DNA from 2 places in the Dickeya lacustris genome. Region 2 is predicted to be linked to the other one. Evidence: riboswitches for the same ligand, from Rfam matches in the RefSeq annotation. Region 2 holds a riboswitch; the other holds the start of a gene.
What was found. Region 2 has a riboswitch for thiamine pyrophosphate ahead of thiC (phosphomethylpyrimidine synthase ThiC). Riboswitches for the same ligand answer to the same signal wherever they lie in the genome.
Positions count from the first base shown of each region.

Region 1: linked by a shared signal. The riboswitch ahead of thiB (thiamine ABC transporter substrate binding subunit) and the one ahead of thiC (phosphomethylpyrimidine synthase ThiC) in region 2 are both predicted to bind thiamine pyrophosphate.

Region 1 covers NZ_CP114280.1:3,198,446-3,201,650, forward strand. Annotated here, with positions in the region: gene thiP (thiamine/thiamine pyrophosphate ABC transporter permease ThiP) at 1-896, opposite strand, end outside; gene thiB (thiamine ABC transporter substrate binding subunit) at 872-1,840, opposite strand; TPP riboswitch at 1,914-2,024, opposite strand; gene sgrR (HTH-type transcriptional regulator SgrR) at 2,098-3,205, opposite strand, start outside.
Region 2 covers NZ_CP114280.1:2,252,389-2,255,593, forward strand. Annotated here, with positions in the region: gene hemE (uroporphyrinogen decarboxylase) at 1-579, opposite strand, end outside; gene nudC (NAD(+) diphosphatase) at 632-1,405, opposite strand; TPP riboswitch at 1,665-1,780, shown strand; gene thiC (phosphomethylpyrimidine synthase ThiC) at 1,921-3,205, shown strand, end outside.

The DNA.
Region 1 (3,205 bases), 950 kb from region 2:
AGCGTGTCGCACAGGCGGCTCCACAGGCTGTCTTGCGGGTCACGCCAGTGCAGGCGCTGGCTGGTGCCCGGCGCAAGCCAGTGGCTCAGGCGCTGGCTTGCAAGCAACAGCGCCAGACAGCAACACAGTTGCAGCAGTGCCAGCAGCGCTGCGCGCGCCGGGTCATAGTCAAAGCTCAGGGCCTGATAAATCGCCAGTTCAAGGGTGGTGGCCTGTGGGCCGCCGCCGAGCGCCAGCACGGTGGCAAAGCTTGAAAAACACAGCATAAAAATCAGCGCACCGGCGGGCAGCAGTTGGCGGCGCAACCACGGCCACTCCACCCAGCGGAAAAAGTGCCAGCTGCGCAGGCCAAGCTGGGCGGCCAACTGACGCTGTTCCGTCGGGATGTTTTGCAGCGTTTGTAAAAACAGCCGTGTTGCCAGCGGCAGGTTAAAAAAGACGTGGGCCAGCAAAATGCCCGGCAAACCGTATGGCGAAAAGCGATACGGCAGGCCGAGCAGCGCCAGCGCGTGCGCCAGCCAGCCTTCGCGGCCATACACCCGCAACAGGCCGAAGACCGCCACCAGCACCGGCAGCACCAGCGTCATGGCGCACAGGCGCAATAGCCAGCGGTGGCCGGGAAAGCGGCGACGGTATAACGCCCGGGCAAGCAGCAAGGCCGGCCCCAGCGAGAGCGCCGAAGACAGCAGCGCCTGCCAGACGCTAAAACGCAGAACGTGCCACAGGTAGTGGTCTTGCCATAAGGCGAGCCAGGGGGCATCGCCCGCCTCGTACCACAGCGCGCCGAACGCCAGCAACGCGGTGGCGCACAGCAGCCCGGCGGCGAAAACACCCGGCCACAGTGCTCCGGCAAGAAAACGCCGGGGCGTTATCAACGGCTGACGGCGCGTTGCCATGCCTGCACCCAACCCGCGCGCTGTTCTGCGACCTGCTGTGCGCTAAAGGTCAGTGCGTTGGCCGGTACGGATAAGTTTTGATAGCCTGCGGGCAGATCGGTGTGGATAGCCGGATACATCCAGTTGGTGGTCGGGATCAGGTTCTGCACCGTCGGGCTGACCATAAATTGCAGGAACTGCGTCGCCAGCTGCGGGTTTTTGCTACCCGCCAGCGACGCGGCGACTTCCACTTGCAGGTAGTGGCCTTCGCTAAAATTCGCCGCCGCATAGTTCTCTTTCTTCTCGGCAATCACATGGTAAGCCGGAGATGTGGTGTAACTGAGCACCAAATCCGCCTCGCCTTTCAGGAACAGGCCATAGGCCTCGCTCCAGCCTTTGGTGACGGTGACGGTTTTCGCCGCCAGTTTCTGCCAGGCGTCCGGCGCGTTATCGCCATACACTTTTTGCATCCACAGCAGCAGCCCCAGACCCGGCGTGCTGGTGCGCGGATCTTCATAAATCACTTTCCACGCCTGCGGCCCTTCCACCAGCTCTTTGAGGCTGGCAGGCGGGTTTTTCAGTTTGTCTTTGTTATAGACAAAGGCAAAGTAGCCGTAGTCAAAGGGCAGGAACGTGGCGTTTTGCCAGCCGCCGGGCACCGTCAACGCGCCTGTATCGATACCGTGTTTGGCAAACAGCCCGGTTTGTTCTGCCGCCTGCACCAGATTGTTATCGAGCCCCAGCACCACGTCAGCCGGGGTATTTTTACCTTCCATGCGCAGACGGTTGAGCAGCGCTACGCCATCTTCCAGCGCCACGAATTTCAGTTCGCAGTCACAGGTTTTTTCAAACGCCGCTTTGATGGATGGGCCCGGGCCCCATTCGGAAGAGAAGGAGTCGTAGGTGTAGACCGTGAGAGTCGATTTGGCGAATGCCGGGGCACTGAGCACCAGCAGGCAAGACATGAATGCAGTAAGAGAATGTTTAAGCACTTTGCGCTCCAATAATGTTGAAGGCGGCAAAGGTCTTTGAGCAGGCAAAGTATGCAGTCTCAAATCCCTTCGCCGGTATTAACCGGATCAGGTTCGACGGGTATTTTCTCAGCGGCCTGCGGCATAATTATGCCCAGGCGCACCCCGTTGAGAACGGCGCTATTGTAGAGGCTTCATGACGGCAGGAAAAGTATGATTCGCGCGGCGGGCGATATTCCTGCCTCGCTGCGCTAGTCGCTCGGTGCAAACCAGGCGGATTTAAAATCAAACCAGCCTAGTGTGTTCATGCGCAGGCCGCGCATGTTGGCCTGCCCTTGCAGGCGCAACCAGTGGTGGAAGAGCGGGTGAATGGCCGCCTCACACACCAGCGATTGGCACCACTGCGCCAGATCCAGCCCGCCCTGACGCCACTGGCGGGTGAGCGCATCCAGCTCGCCGTCCGCCAGGCAGTGGCGCAACAGCGGTAGCTCGCACAGCATGGCGAAGACAGAAAATTCCAGCGGCAGATAAAAATTGGCGCTGCCAAGCCAGAGATCGCCTGCGTCTTCGCCTTGGCACCACGCGTCGAACTCCAGTGTGCGCAGCGTCAGTTTTACGCCGTGTACCGCCAGCAACTGCTGCATGATTCCGCTTATCACCGTGTATTCCGGGTGGTCGCGATAACAACTGAGGGTAAGCTCGGTCAGGCCGGGCGGTTTATCGCGCACCCTGCGTGGCGGGCTGTGATGCCAGCGCGGCAGCAAGCCATAGGCGGGCGACCAATCGCTCTGGTAGGGGTCTGGCGCCAGGTTTAACATCGCCACCGGGCTGAGTACCTGAGATAACCAGTGGCGCACGTCCGGGTCGGTCATGGCCGGGGAGCGGCGGTCAAACAGCAGGAAATAGCACCCTTCTTCCAGCCGGTTTTCCAGTTCGTTATCAAGCGTATCATCGCCTTGCAGCGTGACGGTGCAGGCGGGGATCACCGGCGCATCGGGCAGCACCCAGATGCTCACCTCGTCAATCAGCGCCCGGTAGCCGAAGTAATCATCAAAAGCGTCTATTTTGAGCCGGTCGGGGGTATTGCGTACCACGCGATAAGGCCCGGTGCCAATCGGCTGGCGTATAAAATCGGGCAGCGTCGGCCACTCGTTGGGCAGGATCATCGCCGCCACACTGCCCAACAGCCACGGCAGCCAGCGGTCTGGCATGCTGAGATGGATATCGAGCACGAACGGCATCGGCGAGCGGATGTCGCTCAGGTGTGAAAACAGCGCCAGCGGTGTTAACCGCGTTAGCGAGGCGATAACGTCCTCCATGGTCAGTTCCCGGCCATGATGAAACCGGACAGCGGGGCGT
Region 2 (3,205 bases):
CAGGTAGAGCGTGACGCTATCAGCCAGTTTATCGAGTAACAGATGCAGGGTTTGCGGTTCGGCAAACATCATTTTTTTGATAACGGTGAACGCTTTACTGCTGCCGCCTTCAACCATATAGGTCGCCAGCGTCCACGGGCTGCCGGAAAAACCGATCAGCGGCACCGCACCGGCCAGATTGCGGCGAATGGTGCGCACCGCATTCATCACGTAACCCAGCTCCTGCTCCGGGTCAGGCACCGGCAGTTTTTCCACATCGGCACGGCATGTCACCGGCGAGGTAAAGCGCGGGCCCTCACCGGCTTCGAAGTAGAGCCCAAGCCCCATCGCATCCGGCACCGTGAGAATGTCGGAAAACAGGATGGCGGCATCAAGCGCATAGCGTCGCAGCGGCTGTAACGTGACTTCACACGCCAATTCCGCATTTTTACACAGCGACATAAAATCGCCCGCCTGCGCTCGGGTCGCCCGATATTCCGGCAGATAACGCCCGGCTTGCCTCATCATCCATACGGGCGTCACATCCACCGGCTGGCGTAATAATGCTCGCAGATAGCGATCATTTTTTAGATCAGTCATGATTTTTTCCTTTATTACGCCTTTCTCAGGCATGATTGCCGCAGGCTCTTGCTCACTGCGCCATGTCGCGGCACAGCACGACGGTGTCTTCAATTAAACGGCGCGCAACCGTACCCGGCGGCGGCAGCTCCGGTAAATCATCGTAGCGAAACCAGCCCGCCGCGCGCAGTTCAGAAGGGTCATGTTTCAGCTCGCCGCCGTCATAGTCCGCCATGAAAGCGGTCATCAGCGAATGGGGAAACGGCCAGGGCTGTGAGCAGACATAGCGCAGGTTCTTGATGCGAATCTGGCTCTCTTCCATCACCTCGCGCATCGCCGCCTGTTCCAGCGTTTCGCCGACTTCAACAAACCCGGCCAGCACGGTATACATATTGCCTTTATGACGCAAATGCTGCGCCAGCAAGATTTTATCGTGATGGCGGATGGCGACAATCACGCAAGGCGCAATCTGTGGGTAGTAGCGCTCTTTACACTGCGGGCACAAGCAGGCCAACTCCTTGGTACTTGCGGTCATCGTATGGCCGCAGTAGCCGCAAAACCGATGTGAGCGATAAAACTCGGCCAGTTGTACCGCGCGCCCGGCTAATTGAAACAGACCGGCATCCTGGCTGAGTAACTGGCGCACCGACCCCATCTCCCGCGCCCGCTCTTGCAGTACCAGCCACACCGGTTCACCCTGCCACTCGCCAACCTGACGCGCCGTACACTGCTGTAACTGCCACTGCGCTGCCGTGCCCTGCGGCAACTCGCCTTGCGGCAGCCATATCTGATGCTGGTGATACACTACCCACCAGCCCTGTTCATCACCTTTCAGCGCTACGTCCATCTTTCTTTATCACTCCCGCTGATGACCCGGTTTCACGTTTGATCCGGTTTCGCTCTCAATGCGTTTTACTCTCAACCCATTTGATTATCAAAACAACCGGGCTGAATTGCCGTGTGCCGCCATTATCCGGCGAGGTGAAAACCTTGGCAATGCGCTCACGCGCGGATATCCCGCCGCCTCACCATTGACGGTGCCGTGTATTGACGGCGCACCGTGACACGGCATAGAGTGTCACTGTTTTTGATGGCCCCATCCGGGGCAAATCTTGTCGGAGTGCCTAGCGCGCCTTGTGGCGAGCAGGCTGAGACCGTTAATTCGGGATCCGCGGAACCTGATCAGGTTAATACCTGCGAAGGGAACAAGAGTAACCACATTGCCTGCCACGGGCTGCCCTTCCAGGCCGCCGCTGTAACCGTAAACGCGCCACGTTGCGGTCGCATGTGGATGAGCATCCGGCTATTACTCCCTGCGAGCTCCAGACAAGCAAATTTTCCTTTAATCAACAGGAACTTGCTATGTCTACAGAACCAACGTCACCTACAGAACCAACTTCGTCTACAGCATCGCGTGTTCTCACAGAACAAACCGCACCCGGTCGCCGAGAACAGCGCGCCGCCGCCCAGCAGTTTATCGCCTCGCTGCGCGGCTCAACCTTTCCTAATTCGCAACGCATTTATCTGACCGGCTCGCGCCCGGACATTCGCGTACCGATGCGGGAGATCCGCTTAAGTCCGACGTTGACAGGCGGCAGCCGTGATAACCCGCACTATGAGCCCAACGAAGCCGTGCCGGTGTATGACACCGCCGGGCCGTATGGCGACCCGGCCATCACCCCCGATGTCCACCGTGGGCTGGCGGCATTGCGCGCCGACTGGATTGCCGAACGCGGCGACACCGAGCCCCTGGCGCACGCCAGCTCCGGTTTCACCCAACAGCGGCTGGCGGATATCGGCCTTGATCATCTGCGTTTTGACCCTCTGACCAAACCGCTGCGCGCCAAAACCGGCCAGTGCGTCACCCAACTGCACTACGCGCGGCGCGGCATTATCACGCCGGAAATGGAATTTATCGCCATCCGTGAAAACATGGGGCGCGAGCGTATTCGCAGCGCCGTGCTGCGCCAGCAGCATCCCGGCCACCACTTTGGCGCTCGCTTGCCAGAGAACATCACGCCAGAGTTCGTGCGCGAGGAAGTGGCCGCCGGGCGCGCGATTATTCCGGCTAACATCAATCACCCGGAATCGGAGCCGATGATTATTGGCCGCAATTTTCTGGTCAAAGTGAACGCCAATATCGGTAACTCTTCGGTCAGTTCCTCGATTGAGGAAGAAGTGGAAAAACTGGTCTGGGCCACGCGCTGGGGCGCAGACACAGTGATGGATCTCTCGACCGGGCGTTATATCCATGAAACCCGCGAATGGATTTTGCGCAACAGCCCGGTGCCGATCGGCACAGTGCCGATTTATCAGGCGCTGGAAAAGGTCAATGGTATTGCGGAAAACCTCACCTGGGAATTGTTCCGCGACACCTTACTCGAGCAGGCCGAACAAGGGGTGGATTACTTCACCATTCACGCCGGTGTACTGCTGCGTTACGTCCCGATGACCGCCAAACGCCTGACCGGTATTGTCTCGCGCGGCGGTTCCATCATGGCGAAATGGTGCCTGTCGCACCATCAGGAGAACTTCCTCTACCAGCATTTCCGCGAAATTTGCGAAATCTGCGCCGCCTATGACGTCGCGCTGTCGCTGGGCGATGGCCTGCGCCCCGGCTCGATTCAGGATGCCAACGACGAGGCGC